DNA from 3 places in the Glutamicibacter sp. TV12E genome. Region 3 is predicted to be linked to each of the others. Evidence: riboswitches for the same ligand, from Rfam matches in the RefSeq annotation. Region 3 holds a riboswitch; each other region holds the start of a gene.
What was found. A riboswitch is a leader RNA that binds a small molecule or an ion and turns the genes downstream of it on or off. The one in region 3 is predicted to bind thiamine pyrophosphate.

Region 1 (4,752 bases), 1.4 Mb from region 3:
AGGTGCGCTGCCCGATGCCGAAGCCCTTGGCTTCCATGGTGACCGCCAGCCGTCCGGCCCGGCGAAGGGCCTGGACCAGCAGGGCCAGGCACTGGCCCAGCTTCGCGCCGATGCGCTGGGCAACGGTGCCGAAGCTGCCCACCCCGCGCGCCCGCCGAGCCAGCCCGAGAGTGGCGAATTCTTCCACCATCAGCCCCAGCAGGCGCATGCCGGCCAGCGCTCCGAGCACAAAACGGTGCGGAACACGCAACTGCTGCGACAACGCCCCGCCCAAATCGCTGGGATTAGTGGTTGCCAGCAGCAAAATGCATGGAAGCGCCAAGGCGAAGGCCCTCAAGCCGGTGGCGATACCGCCGTGGACCGAGCCCTCGGTAATGCTGAAGATCCCCAGCTGCGCATACACGGCCCCGCTGTCCTGCCCCACCAGGGCAATGCCCCAAGCGGCCACCACCCCGGCGATCAGCAGGGGCCAAGCCCGCTTGAAGAATCTTGCCGGGCTCAAGCCCGCCAAGGGGAAGGCCAGGATGGTCGCAGCAACGACCACCAGCGCCGAAACCCAGTCCAAGGTGGTAATCAGGGGCAAGGTGGCTGCTGCCACCGCACCCAGCTTGGCCAAGGGATTGATCTTCGCCAGCCAGCTGTGGCCCACCGGAGCGTCGAGGACCGGGCCCCTGGCGACCACGGGCTCCTGATTCGCGACAGCGGTCAGGTGAACCTCCCGGGCCCCCAGAACGCTGGCCAAATGCTCGTCGTGAGTCACTGCGATAATCGCGGTGTCCTGCTCCAATTGCTCCACGAGCAATCCGGCAAGCTCCCGCCATGTCCTGGCGTCCTGTCCGAAGGTTGGTTCGTCCAGGATCAGCACATCGGGGGCCGCGGCCAACACGGTGCCCACCGACAACCGGCGTTTCTCCCCTCCCGAAAGAGTAAAGGGATTAGCTTCGGCCAGATGCTGCAAGCCCAAACGCTGCAGCAGCGACTCGACCAGGGCATCAACCTGCTGCGCTTCGTACTTCAGCTCGTGGCCGCCGCTTGCCTTGGCCCGCAGCGGCGCAAAAGCCAATTCTTCGCGCACGCTCTGGGTGACAAATTGGTGTTCGGGTTCCTGGAACACCGACCCTATCCGGCCGATCAGGGCTCCTGCCCGCCAGCTGAATGGTGATTTCCCCAGGCCGTTGGCCAGCGCGTCGGAAGCCTGCAAGGCTCCCTGTGCCGGTTCCAGCAAACCGCCCAAGGTCAGTGCCAAGGTGGATTTCCCGGCGCCATTCTCGCCGCGGATAACCGTCGCCGTTCCAGCGCTCACCGCCAGATTCACCGTTTGGGTCCGGGGCGCTTGCCCGCTGCGGGCGCTGACCAGCTCGGCGGCTTCCAGAAGCAGCGCCCCGGGCCGGGGGCTCGCCGGTCGGACCTGTGGCGAATAGCCTGGCACCCACACTCCGGCCTCCGAAAGCTCTGCACGCAGGTCTTCATCGTCAATGAGCCGCTGCGGGTCCAGGTCGTGGGCGATGCCGCCGCCTGGTTCGAGGACGATGACTCGATCCATATGTTCTGCCCACGCATCCAGCCGGTGCTCGACCACGATCAGCGTGGCGCCGCTGAGCCGGGCGGCGTTGAGCACCGCATCGCGCAATGGCCCGATGCCTTCCGGGTCGACGTTGGCGGTGGGTTCATCAAGCAGCATCAGCCCAGGCTGCATGGCCAGGATTCCGGCCAGGGCCAGGCGCTGCTTTTGCCCGCCGGACAGTTCCTGGGTGCGGTGGTCCATGGGCAGCATGCCCAGCCCCACCGCGTCCAGGGCCTCGGGAATTCTCTGGCGGATGATGGCCGGATCCACCGCCAGGTTTTCGGCGCCAAAGGCCACGTCGTCGGCGACCCGGCTTTGCACCACCTGGGTCTCCGGGTCCTGCTGCATCAGCCCCACCGGGTGTTCCCGGGCGAAGGCGTCTGACCCGTCGATGAGCAGTTGACCGGCGATCTGCTCGGCCCCATCGACTTCCAGCAGTCCGGCCAGGGCATGGAGCAAGGTTGACTTGCCTGCCCCGGACGGGCCGATTAGCAGCACCTTTTCGCCGGAGTTGATCTGCACGTCAAATGCCGAGATGGCAGGTTGCGAGCGTTCCGGGTGCTGCCAGCAAAAACCTCGAGCAATGATCTCGATGCCTCGCCGAGTTTGTGCCGTGGCACCGGTGTTGGCCATCGAACTCATTTCGCGGCCAGTTTTCCGGATTCAAGGTGTGCCCGGCGGCTGGCCAAAGCGCTCAACGCGCCGGTCTTGGCCAGGCCACGGGTTGCCAGCCAGGACAGCAGGCCTGCAACAATCAGCCCGGAGACACCGGTAGCGATCACGTGGAACAGCTTCAGCGCCGGGGTGTATTCAACGTAGTAGGCCATGATGTAGGCCTCGGAAATACCGGCGAAAAGTCCAGAGAAGAGCCCGGCAAGCAATGCCACGCCCAAATTCCACTTGCGGTAGCGGAACGCGGCAAAGACCACTTCGGCACCCAGGCCTTGGACCAGGCCGGACAGCAGCACGGTCAGGCCATAATGCGAACCGAGCAGCGCTTCGACCACCGCTGCCAGCAGCTCGCAATACAGGGCCGCGCCGGGCTTGCGGATAATCAGCGCGCCAAGCACCGCGGGGAAGAGCCAAACGCCGGTGAGCAGTGCTGCCGCGGGAGGGAAGGCCGCAAAGGCCAGCGAGAACAGCCCATAGCCTGCGCCCCAGGCCCAGAAGATGACGCCCGAGGCGACTGCGATGACCGATGCAGTGACGATGTCTACGACGCGCCAGCCAGAACGCTGATTTGCTGCTGATTGCTTCATTGGTGGTCCTCCTATATCAAGGAGGGGAGATGTACGGATTCAGGGCACAATGGTCCCGGTCCGCATCCGAGATGCTCGACTTCCTTCGCCGGTACTAGCCGGAGCAGGTTCGAGGGTCTGCGATCTATCGCACTCTCAGCGTCTTGCGACTCCAGTTTCGAAGTCTGACGCTCCCCTGTCGGAAAATTACTGCCCACCTACCATACCGCAGGTATGCTGGGCAGAGGAACGATAAGTCACGACGTTGAAACGAGGGCAAAATGAATACAGTGCAGAAACTTGCCACCACGGGTATTTCCATTGGCGCCGGTTTTGTCGGCAGCAAGCTGGTTGACCAGCTGTGGAAGGGTTTCACCGGAAACAAGGCACCCCGTAAGGGAAGCGAAGAAGCCGCCGAGGCTTCGCTGCGCCAGGCTCTCGGATTTGCGATCTTCTCGGCCATCGTGGCAGCCACCATTCAGGTGCTGGCAGACCGCGGTAGCAACAAGGTAGTCGCACGCTTTAGCAAGTAGCGCACACAGCACGGGCATCCCGCCGTCGGCGGGATGCCCGTGCTGTGTTGTTGTCCTAGTCTTCAGATTTTCCGGTTGCACCCGAGGTTGCATCGAAGGTTCCGGTGGGCGGGGCACTGCTGGTCTTGTCCACAATCTGCTTGAGCTCATCGGCATAGAGCGAGTCCTTGGCAGCGTGCTTGGTGCGGTAGCCGGAGCGCCCGATCATATGAGCCGAGACCGGTGCGGTCAACAACTGCATTCCCCATGCCAAGAAGAGCACGGGAACCACAGCCCAGCTGCGCAGCTGAATCGCCAGCCCGGTGAAGACCAGCAAGAACCCGAGGACCTGGGGCTTGGTTGCGGCATGCATGCGGGTGAGCATGTCGGGAAAGGTCAGCAGGCCAATACCGGCAATCAGTGACATGAGGCAACCGGCAATCAGCAGTACTGCCACGAGAATATCCACGAACATCTCCATCAGGCATTCCTCTGGTCAGAAACGTAGCGCGAAACGGTGACCGAGCCGATGAAGCCCAACGTGCAAGCGGCAATGACGAAGAGCAGGTAGTCGGTGTGCCGGTTGTAGACCATCTCCAGGCACAGCGCCACGGAGATGATCAGCAGCATCACGTCCAGTGCGAGAACGCGGTCGAGAATCGACGGGCCCTTGGCCACGCGGATTACACAGGCAACGGTGGCCAAGCCCAGCATGATGCCGCAAATCCACATCACGATTTCCATCATTTTTTGCCCTTCATTCGCATCAGGTTCGGTCCGCATTCGTGCTTGATCGCGTCGAACTCATCCCGGCTGCCGATGGCCATGATCATCCGGCGTTCAATGTCGCGCACGGCTTCACGGGCACGGTCCATATCCTGCCTTGATTCGATATTGATGTAGTGCAAGTACAGCGTTGATGAACTGCGGTCCACGTCAATGACGAAGGATCCCGGGATCAGGGTCAGCACATGGCCAACCGTTGTCACGATCAGATCCGAGTCGGTGCGCAGGGGAACCGCAATGACGCCGCTGCGGGTCTTCTTTCCCCGGAAGATGGCCAGGCGGGCCACTTCGAAGCTGGCCACAAACACCTGGCCAACAAACCAGATGAATAGCTGCAGGCAGTACCAAACGTTCATGCGTCCCGAAAGCACCACCGGAGGCAACGGAAAGAGCGTGACGATGACCAGCGCGATAATCACACCGAAGATCAGGTTCGCCGGCGAGAAATCCTGCCACAGTGCGCACCACACAAAAATCAGCAGGGCCAGCAGCGGCCATTCCTGCTTGAGTGTCGCCCGGTGGCGCACGCCTGAGGTATCCAGCGCATCATCAATACGCTGGTCACCGGGTTTCAAGTTTTTAGTCGGCATCATCCCTCCAATCAGAATGGCAAGATCGCGTTGATGTATGCGTCGCGGGCAATGAGCTCCGC
Region 2 (4,752 bases), 1.5 Mb from region 3:
TTGCCTAACGCTCCACGTCCACCCGATAGATTCACGACTTCTTCTGGCCCAATTCTTAGATGGATGACCTACGCTAAAACTATAGAGCGTTCGTGTCTGTTGACATCGCCCCAACCTGCAGAGGTGATTTAGGATTTCCACTCCAAACCCAGAAGACAACGGCGGCGTTATCCCGCTGCCTTCTACGGCAAACCTGAGTTCAGGCGAACTACAAGAAATGACCCAGGCATTCCGGCTACAGTTTCAGCGATTCATGATGGAATACCAGTTTGCCGTCGACGAAGTTCTGACCAAAGTCTCGATTCTTCGTGAAGAGTTCCTCTACCTGCACAAGTACAATCCCATTGAGCACATTACCTCCCGGGTAAAAACTCCGGAAAGCATCATGCGCAAGGTGAGCCAGAGGAATATCCATCCTTCCCTCTCGGCCATCAGGGAGAACATCAGCGACATCGCCGGTGTCCGAATCACCTGCAGCTTCGTGAAGGACATCTACAAGGTACTCAATACCTTGACCGCGCAAAATGACATTCGAGTCATCCAGATCAAGGATTACATCAAGAATCCAAAGCCAAGCGGTTACAAGAGCGTGCATGCCATCGTTGAAATCCCGGTCTTCCTCTCGGACGGACCGGTGAATGTCATTGTTGAGCTGCAGATCCGCACTATCGCCCAAGACTTCTGGGCCAGCCTGGAACACAAGATCTTTTACAAGTACGAAGGCGAAGTCCCTGCCTATTTGGCTTCAGAACTTGCCGAAGCCGCAGCCGTAGCCACCAAGCTTGATATGCAGATGCAGCGACTGCATACAGAGGTTCATGGCCACGACGCCAACGACGAAAACGCTAACGGGCAAGAAGTAGACGCGGAAGTAATACAAGGACTGCTCATGCTTGCCAAGGAAGCTTCAACTGGCAAGGAGCACCGCGACAAGGGCGCAACCCAGTAGCGATAGCCCAAAAATAGAGCTAGGCCTCCGAGCGAAAGACTATTTCGTTCGGTGGCCTTGCTCGTTACAGATATTTTCAGAAACGAAAAAGCCCCGAAATCCAAGGATTTCGGGGCAAAATCTGTAGCGGCGCCGGGACTCGATCCCGGGACCTCACGATTATGAGTCGTGCGCTCTAACCAGCTGAGCTACGCCGCCACAAGTGAGAAGCAATCCAGTAGAAGCCAAGAAAGCTTCTCACTCAGAGCCCCCTGCCGGAATCGATCCGGCGACCTCGTTCTTACCAAGAACGCGCTCTACCACTGAGCTAAGGGGGCAACGAGTAAATACTCTACACGGATTCGCGCACAAACAAAAATCGGCGTTCAACCCTCTAATTCGACACCAGTCGGGAGAATAACCACTAGTCAGATTCGGTTATTGGCGATTTAGACACTCACGCGGCACAACCAATGGCACAAAAGTGCTTTGGTGACGATGCTCACTGAGGGGAATTTGGTGATCAGCCTGCAATTATCCGCCCCCTTAATTCACTTCTAATTTGCATGGCAAGCAAGCCCGGCACCCTTCAAACACAGCAGGAATGCTGCAACGGCTCCGGGTGCGAATGGGCAAGCCCCAAGAACGCCCCTAATGCGGTCGGAAGAGCCAGAATAAATCGATGATCCCTGTGGCGCCAATAGACTTTTCCCCTGATCGGATACTGGTGCCTGGAAAACTTCCGCAGGCAGTGACCCACCGCCCGCATTCCGGGCTTGAGTAGTACGCTTGTGACCTCAGCTACAAATCCATTCAGGATTTTGCAAACGTCAGAAACCTGTGTAGAGTATTTACTCGTTGCCCCCTTAGCTCAGTGGTAGAGCGCGTTCTTGGTAAGAACGAGGTCGCCGGATCGATTCCGGCAGGGGGCTCGAAATAAGAGAGACAATCTGATTGCAGATTGTCTCTCTTTTCGTTTACCCAGAACTTTTATTCTGGACCGAATATGGCCAGAATTTCATCCTCGCTTCGCAAAAAACATTTCGCTGGCCGATCGTCACCTTGTGGACTGTTTGCCTCCGATAGAAATTTTCGTGCTAGTGTCATCTGCGACCACACGGGAGCCCCATGGCAAGGGCTGAGATCGGACTGCAGCTGTCCGCGACCGTTGAACCTGTCCGGGTAATGCCGGCGAAGGAAGTGAGTTTCTCAATGGAACAATTTGAACAGCATTCCGCCCACTCTCTCGCGTTCCGCGAAGCCGATGGGATTTCAGTTCCGGTTACGCAGATCCTGCTTGCGGACTCCCCCAATGGCCAGCCCAACGAGCCGGTGGTTGTGTATCGCACCAGCGGGCCGGGAAGCGAACCAACGCAGGGACTGAAACCGTTTCGGGAATCTTGGATACTTGAGCGTGGAGACGTGCAGCGATATGCGGGACGCGAGCGGAACCTGCATGACGATGGGCGTTCAGCGGTCCGCCGCGGTACTGCCAGCGATGAGTGGGCTGGACGTTCCGCTCAGCCGCTCAAGGCCGTAGACGGGGCAGCAGTGACTCAAATGCACTACGCTCGTGCTGGAGTCATCACCCCGGAAATGCGCTATGTAGCATTGCGCGAAGAATGCAATGTAGAGCTGGTGCGCAGCGAGCTTGCCGCCGGACGAGCGATCATCCCCTCGAATATCAACCACCCTGAATCCGAACCGATGATCATCGGCAAAGCGTTTCTCGTAAAGATCAATGCGAATATCGGCAATTCAGCAGTGACCAGCTCCATCGCTGAAGAAGTCTCCAAATTGCAGTGGGCCACCAAATGGGGCGCAGACACTGTCATGGACCTTTCGACCGGCGACGACATCCACACCACCCGCGAATGGATCATTCGAAATTCGCCGGTCCCCATCGGCACCGTGCCGATCTACCAGGCACTGGAAAAGGTCAATGGCGAAGCGAACGCCCTGACCTGGGAGATTTTCCGGGACACCGTCATTGAGCAATGCGAGCAGGGCGTGGACTACATGACCATCCATGCCGGCGTGCTCTTGCGCTATGTCCCGCTGACAGCCAACCGCGTCACCGGAATCGTTTCGCGCGGCGGATCCATCATGGCCGGATGGTGCCTGGCTCATCACCAGGAGAATTTCCTCTACACGCACTTTGACGAGCTGTGTGAAATCTTTGCGCAGTACGACGTGGCCTTCTCATTGGGCGACGGGCTGCGTCCGGGATGCATTGCCGACGCCAATGATGCGGCCCAATTCGCCGAACTTGATACCCTTGCCGAATTGACCAAGCGCGCGTGGAAGTACGATGTTCAGGTGATGGTGGAAGGACCGGGGCACATCCCTTTCCACATGGTCCGCGAGAACGTGGAACGCCAACAGGAACTGTGCGACGGCGCGCCCTTCTATACGCTAGGCCCGTTGGTCACCGATGTCGCACCCGGCTACGATCACATCACCAGCGCCATTGGCGCCACCGAAATCGCCCGTTATGGCACCGCCATGCTTTGCTATGTCACGCCCAAGGAACATCTGGGATTGCCTAATCGCGATGATGTGAAAACCGGTGTGATTACCTACAAGATTGCAGCACATGCCGCAGATCTGGCCAAGGGGCATCCTGGGGCCACCGCCCGCGACGACGCGCTGAGCAAGGCTCGCTTCGAGTTCCGCTGGAACGACCAGTTCTCGCTGAGCCTGGACCCTGTCACGGCGCAGGAATTCCATGATGAGACGTTGCCTGCGGAACCTGCCAAGACGGCCCACTTCTGCTCGATGTGCGGCCCGAAGTTCTGTTCCATGCGCATCTCCCAGGACATTCGCGACGAGTACGGCTCAGCGGAAGCGCAAGCTGCGTTGGCGGGCATGGCGCAGAAGAGCCGGGAGTTCGTAGAAAGCGGCGGAAAAGTCTATCTCGGCGATGAGATTCCGGTAGGCAGTACCGCCCCGTAGAGCTAGAGCTGCGGCCCCTATTGTTGTGGAAACGATAATGCCCCTGGATCAAGCCTTTCGGCTTAATCCAGGGGCATTATGCTGTGCTAGCTAATAAGCTGCAGCGGGCGCTGGCTTAGTAGTCGCGACGTCCACCGCTGCGACCCGAATCGCTGAAGCGATCCTTGCCGCCACGGCCACCGAAGCGCTTTTCGCCGCCACCACGACGGTCGTTGAAGCCGCCGCCGCGTCCACCGCGGAATCCACCACGGTCGCCACCGCCGCGTCCACCACGGAATCCACCGCGGTCGCCTTCGTCATCGCCACGTGGCTTGCGGCCGGAATCCAGCTCCATGCTGATCAGCTCGCCGCCGATGCGGGTCTTGGACAGTGCACGCCACTGGTCCTTGCTCAGCTCTGCTGGCAACTCAACCAAGGTGTGGTCCGAACGGATCTCAATGCCACCGATTTCGGAGGAGTTGAAGCCGCCTTCGTTAGCCAAAGCGCCAACGATCGAGCCTGGCTGCACGCGGTTGCGGCGTCCGATGGCCAAACGGTACATGGCGTTGCCTTCGGCAGCGGTCTTGCGGGCACGTGGGCCGCGCTCTCCGCGATCGCCACGGTCACCGCGGTCGCCACGCTCTGGGCGATCGCGATCCATGCGGGCCTTCTTCGAAGCAGGAATCACTGGTTCGGTCATCAACAGCGGGCGTCCACCCTGGGCCATCAAGGCCAAAGCGGCAGCGATTTCCAGCTGATCGAGATCTTCGTGATCAGCAGCGAACTTCTCGACGATTTCGCGGAAGGTGGTCAGATCCTGGCCGCTGATGGTCTTGTCGATGCGATCGGTGAACTTCTGGATGCGGCGGTCGTTGACCGAGTCCAGGGAA
Region 3 (4,752 bases):
AAGCCCTTGTCGAACTCGTGATTGCCCACGACGGAAACATCCAGCCCGGCTGCACCCAGCGCATCAATGGTTGGAGCGTCCTCTTGGGATGCGGAAGCAAAGGTCGAAGCCCCGATATTGTCGCCGGCCGATACGAACAACGTGTTTTCATTCTCGGCGCGCAGCTGGTCAACGGCTCCGGCGAGCACTGCAGCGCCGGCAGAGTCCCGATCGGCTGCAATGCGGCCGTGGAAGTCATTAATGCCAACTAGATCCAGAGTTACAGGATCAGCTGCTGGGGAAGCAGTGCTGATTGATTCCTCGGTGGGCGTTGCCTGCGCCAGGGCTGTTCCTGTGGCCATGAGCGAGAGGGTGGCCAAGGAGGCGAAACTGAGTTTTCTCATCTGCGTGAATGCAGACATGGGTACTCCTAAAAGTGACGGGTGTGACAAGACTAATGTCTATCGCATCTAGGTGAACCTGTCGATGCCTGCGGGTTAAATTGCTGTGCAGGGCCATGAGAACTAGCGGTTAAATAGTCGAAGCAACGCACCAGCCTGTGGTTGATGCGTTGCTTCGAAAAAACTTGATGCGGCTAGAGCCGTCGGTTGTGGCGTGTTTTGGTTGCTGTGACCGAGGAAGCTCCTACGATGGCACCGAGCATGAGCATGGCAGCCGCGATGAAGAAGACTGTGGACAGGATCCAGCAAGCCATGGCTGTGTCTCGATGCGCGGCGTTCAGGGCAAAACCAAAAAGGCACACGCTGGCAAGCAGCAAGAGCGCTCCCGACAACCGTGTCTTCATCATTGACCTTTGCAGCAGAAAATTTTGCCAACAATCACCACACATAATGGCTATTGGCTTGAGTAATATCCATACTGTCACAAATCCATCAATTTGACGATAGGTCTTAAGGAGGATCTTTCGCTGCGACTTTAGGCTAACTACACGCAGGTCTTCAGTGTGCGCTCGATGGCATCGTGTTCGCCCTTGGTCATCCAAGCCCCGTATTTCGCTTTGACCTGAGTCTGTCGTGAGACGTATTCGCAGCGGAAACTCTTGTTGGGCGGAAGCCATGATGCGGCGTCCTTGTCGCCTTTAGCCGCGTTGGTCGGCCCATCCGAGGCCATGAGGTTAAGCGGGTCATTGGCGAATTCGAAACGAGCTTCCTGGTCCCAGCGCTGTGCACCCTTTTGCCACGCATCTGACAAAGCAACAACGTGGTCAATCTGAACCGCGGTGCTTGTTTTCTGGCCCCGAACAAATTTGATGGTGGTGTTGGTATACGGGTCGTGGAAGGTTCCGCTGAGCACTACGCAAGGCTTCGACGCTGATTTGTATTTCACGTGTTCCAAGTCGCGAGCCAGGATGTCATTGCGGGCGTCGCAACCGTTGCGGTCCGGATCCTTCCATCCCTTGCTGAACTTTTCCCGTTCGTAGCCAGTCTTGGGGGCGCGGCCCTTCACGTCGATATCCGCGAGCAATTCAAGCGAGTCAGCGTAGCTGGCGCGTTGCCCCGCACTGTTGTAGGTAGTGTCAGCCTGTGCGTCGGGAACTCGATACTGCTCGATGGAATCAAGAGTTGAGCATCCAGTGAGGGCAAGGGATGAAGCGATGAGTGCAAATGAGATTGCGCGGCGCAGCAGCTGCATGCGGAAGTACGACTCCTAGGAAAGCGACAGTTGGCAAGGGGGTAGGCCCTTAGGAAACTATATGAAGTGGGGTGGACCATTTAGCCGCGTCTAGGCCGTGTTTTAGTGTGAGATCCGTGTGGGCCTGTGTAGTTGACCATTTCATGATCTGATAAAAATCATGGTTCTTTTGTTTGACATGCATTGTTTAAATCAGATTAATAACATAAGGTCGAGTAAACTATTTCATCCTCGTTCGTATTGGAGCGCTCATGAAGAGGAGCCTGACGCTGGCCCTGGTTGCGCTGCTCGGGCTTTGCTCCTGTACCACCCCAGTTTCGCAATTGAGGCTCCCGGAAGAACCTGCTCCCGAGACTACTCCGGGAGTCCTCGAAGAAGAGATAGCGGAAGACACTATCGAAAGTATCGATGGCATCGCGGAATTCTTCCCGCCGATGATCGCCTTTGCCGCTGCTATCAGAGGAGAAGGTGGGCTAGTCGGCTCACTAGAAGATCCGGGTGCGGAATTCTTTGAAGAGAACGGGTTCAGCTCTGGGTCGGGATCATCGAATACCTATCAGCTAAATGAGGCAGGGGATATTCAGACAGAGCCTCTGATCGTCTCTACCTCGGCGGGACAGAAAAATCTGCTCCAGTTCGCTTGCCAAGGAGTGGGATTCGTCCGTATCAAGGCTGTTAAAGATGACGAGGTTGTCGCCGAAGATTCCCTGCAGTGTGCGATCCCTGCTAACGATTTGAGCATGGAATTCACTGTTCCAGATGGCGGTGAAGTTTGGATTGTCCAAGAACCAAGTGCTGATACGCGCGGGGTTCATGAAGTAATGTTCTACAGCTAAGCCGTGCGTGTGCTACTAATGGGAGCAGTGACACGGGGTGCCGCAGGGCGGCTGAGAGAACACCCGTTGAACCTGATCCAGTTAGTACTGGCGAAGGGAATGTCCTGGATTCTGCGTATGTGTGCACCTGAAGTGCTTGAACCGTCCGCGTCTTTGGTCAAAATCCATTCGCCAACAGACGCCGTCAAGGAGTTCAAACAAGATGAGCACGGACACCCAATCACCAGCAACCCCCATTGCCCTTCCACTTGAAGAGCAGGTTATTCTTGTCACCGGCGGAGCCCGAGGGCTCGGTGCCGCCATCAGCAAGGCCTTCCTAGCTGCTGGAGCGAAAGTCGTCATCAATTACAGCACTTCGGAACAAGCAGCCAATGATCTCGTTGCGCTCTACCCGAACGATGCAGTAGCCATTAAGGCTGATGTTCGCAACGAATCTGCGCTCAAGTCGATGGTGGTTGAAGCCGAAGATCATTTTGGGCAGCCGGTGACTACTCTGGTGAACAATGCCTTGGTGGATTTCTCCTTTAACGGCGATGCCCGCTCCACCGCCGAAGCGATTTCGGCAACAGAGCTCAGCGCCCAGTTCGCCGGATCGGTGCTGGCTCCCGTGGCTGCCATCCAGGCTGTCCTGCCTGGAATGCGGCAAACAAGGTTTGGACGCATCATCAATATCGGCACTAACCTATTCCAGCACCCGGTGGTTCCGTACCATGACTACACCGCCACAAAAGCTGCGCTGCTGTCCCTGACCCGTACCTTCGCTGATGATCTTGGGCCTGAAGGAATCAACATCAACATGGTTTCTGGCGGGCTCTTGCGCACCACCGACGCCTCGGCTGCGACCCCCGAGGCAGTATTCGACTTGATTGCCTCGGGAACGCCATTGCGTCGAGTCACCACTCCAGCGGAACTGGCCGATACCGTCCTGTTTTTCGCTTCCCCGCTCTCACGTGGGGTGACAGGTCAGAACCTTATCGTGGATGGCGGGCTGGTGAAGGGATGAGCCAGAAGAAACAAGTACATCTGAATCTGTTCCTTTACGGCGTCGGGCACCACCAAGCGGCCTGGCGTGCTGAGGACTCGGCAGCCGAAGAGCTTCCCGGTACCCAGTACTACATTAAGCTGGCTCAGCTGGCTGAGAAGGGGCTGCTGGACGCGGTGTTCTTCGCCGATGGCCAAGCGGTGTCATCCTCAGCTGCGCAGGCCGGTCCCACCTGGTTCTTTGAGCCGGTGACGCTGTTGTCGGCGATCAGCCAATGCACCACGAATATCGGACTGGTCTGCACCATCTCGGCCAGCTTCTACTCTCCCTTCCACGCGGCACGCATGCTGGGCAGCTTGCAGCATTTGTCCAACGGGCGGGCCGGCATCAATGTGGTGACGAGCATGTGGGATACCGAAGCGCAGAACCATTCGCTCGCCGAACTGCCTGCGCACGCGCAGCGATATGGCAGAGCCGCAGAATTCATTGATGTCTTGCGCAAGTTGTGGGGATCCTATCCGCATCAAGCAGTCCAGATTGACCGTGGCGGAAACTTCACCGATACGCAATTGCTTCAAGAAATCAATCACGAAGACGAGCACTTCTCGGTGCGAGGTCCCTTGAATATGCCCAACTCAGTTCATGGCGAGCCTGTCATGTTCCAAGCAGGCTCCTCGCCAGCTGGCCGCGAACTGGCAGCAGCACACGCTGAAGCGATCTACTCGGTAGCAGCCGATCACCAGATGGCATCCGAATTCGCCCAAGACATTTCCGAACGCACCAGAGCTTCGCGTGGCTCGGATTACAGGGCGCTGATCATGCCCGGGCTGGTGACCTATGTGGGACGCACAGCAGAAGAAGCCAAAGCCAAGCAGCGTGCACTGAACGAGTTGCTGCCAACCGGGGACGCGCTGCGCCAGCTGGGAGTATTCCTGCAGCAGGACACCAGCCGCTGGCCTTTGGACGGACCTGTCCCGGACCTTCCGCCACTGGAAGAATTCACTGGCCCGGCCGGCCGATACACCACGATACTGCGGCTCATCGAGCTGCACCAGCCCACGGTTCGTGAACTACTCGGCTTGCTGGCTGCTGGCGGGGGCCACTGCACCATGGTGGGAACGCCGGAAATGATTGCCGATGAAATAGAACTCTGGGTCGATAGCGGGGCCGCAGACGGCTTCAACCTGATGCCGCCGTCCCTCCCGGGATCTCTGGAGGACTTCATTGAGCTAGTGATTCCGGAATTGCAGCGCCGTGGCAGATTCCGCACCCGCTACGAGTCGGCTACATTGCGCGGAAATC

Region 1: another riboswitch for thiamine pyrophosphate. It lies ahead of ACT7DV_RS10595 (ECF transporter S component); the one in region 3 lies ahead of ACT7DV_RS04000 (3-oxoacyl-ACP reductase).
Region 2: another riboswitch for thiamine pyrophosphate. It lies ahead of thiC (phosphomethylpyrimidine synthase ThiC); the one in region 3 lies ahead of ACT7DV_RS04000 (3-oxoacyl-ACP reductase).

What each region holds. Positions count from the first base shown of each region.
Region 1 is NZ_JBQVVF010000001.1:2,263,296-2,268,047, reverse strand. It holds gene ACT7DV_RS10600 (ATP-binding cassette domain-containing protein) at 1-2,206, opposite strand, end outside; gene ACT7DV_RS10595 (ECF transporter S component) at 2,203-2,823, opposite strand; TPP riboswitch at 2,887-3,010, opposite strand; gene ACT7DV_RS10590 (DUF4235 domain-containing protein) at 3,084-3,335, shown strand; gene mnhG (monovalent cation/H(+) antiporter subunit G) at 3,391-3,795, opposite strand; gene ACT7DV_RS10580 (monovalent cation/H+ antiporter complex subunit F) at 3,795-4,061, opposite strand; gene ACT7DV_RS10575 (Na+/H+ antiporter subunit E) at 4,058-4,690, opposite strand; gene ACT7DV_RS10570 (Na+/H+ antiporter subunit D) at 4,702-4,752, opposite strand, start outside.
Region 2 is NZ_JBQVVF010000001.1:2,418,119-2,422,870, reverse strand. It holds gene ACT7DV_RS11335 (GTP pyrophosphokinase) at 254-949, shown strand; tRNA gene ACT7DV_RS11330 (tRNA-Met) at 1,074-1,147, opposite strand; tRNA gene ACT7DV_RS11325 (tRNA-Thr) at 1,195-1,266, opposite strand; tRNA gene ACT7DV_RS11320 (tRNA-Thr) at 1,789-1,860, shown strand; TPP riboswitch at 2,036-2,145, shown strand; gene thiC (phosphomethylpyrimidine synthase ThiC) at 2,141-3,883, shown strand; gene ACT7DV_RS11310 (DEAD/DEAH box helicase) at 3,999-4,752, opposite strand, start outside.
Region 3 is NZ_JBQVVF010000001.1:878,220-882,971, reverse strand. It holds gene ACT7DV_RS04020 (5'-nucleotidase C-terminal domain-containing protein) at 1-401, opposite strand, end outside; gene ACT7DV_RS04015 (hypothetical protein) at 575-787, opposite strand; gene ACT7DV_RS04010 (HNH endonuclease family protein) at 925-1,632, opposite strand; gene ACT7DV_RS04005 (hypothetical protein) at 1,884-2,468, shown strand; TPP riboswitch at 2,492-2,585, shown strand; gene ACT7DV_RS04000 (3-oxoacyl-ACP reductase) at 2,671-3,471, shown strand; gene ACT7DV_RS03995 (NtaA/DmoA family FMN-dependent monooxygenase) at 3,468-4,752, shown strand, end outside.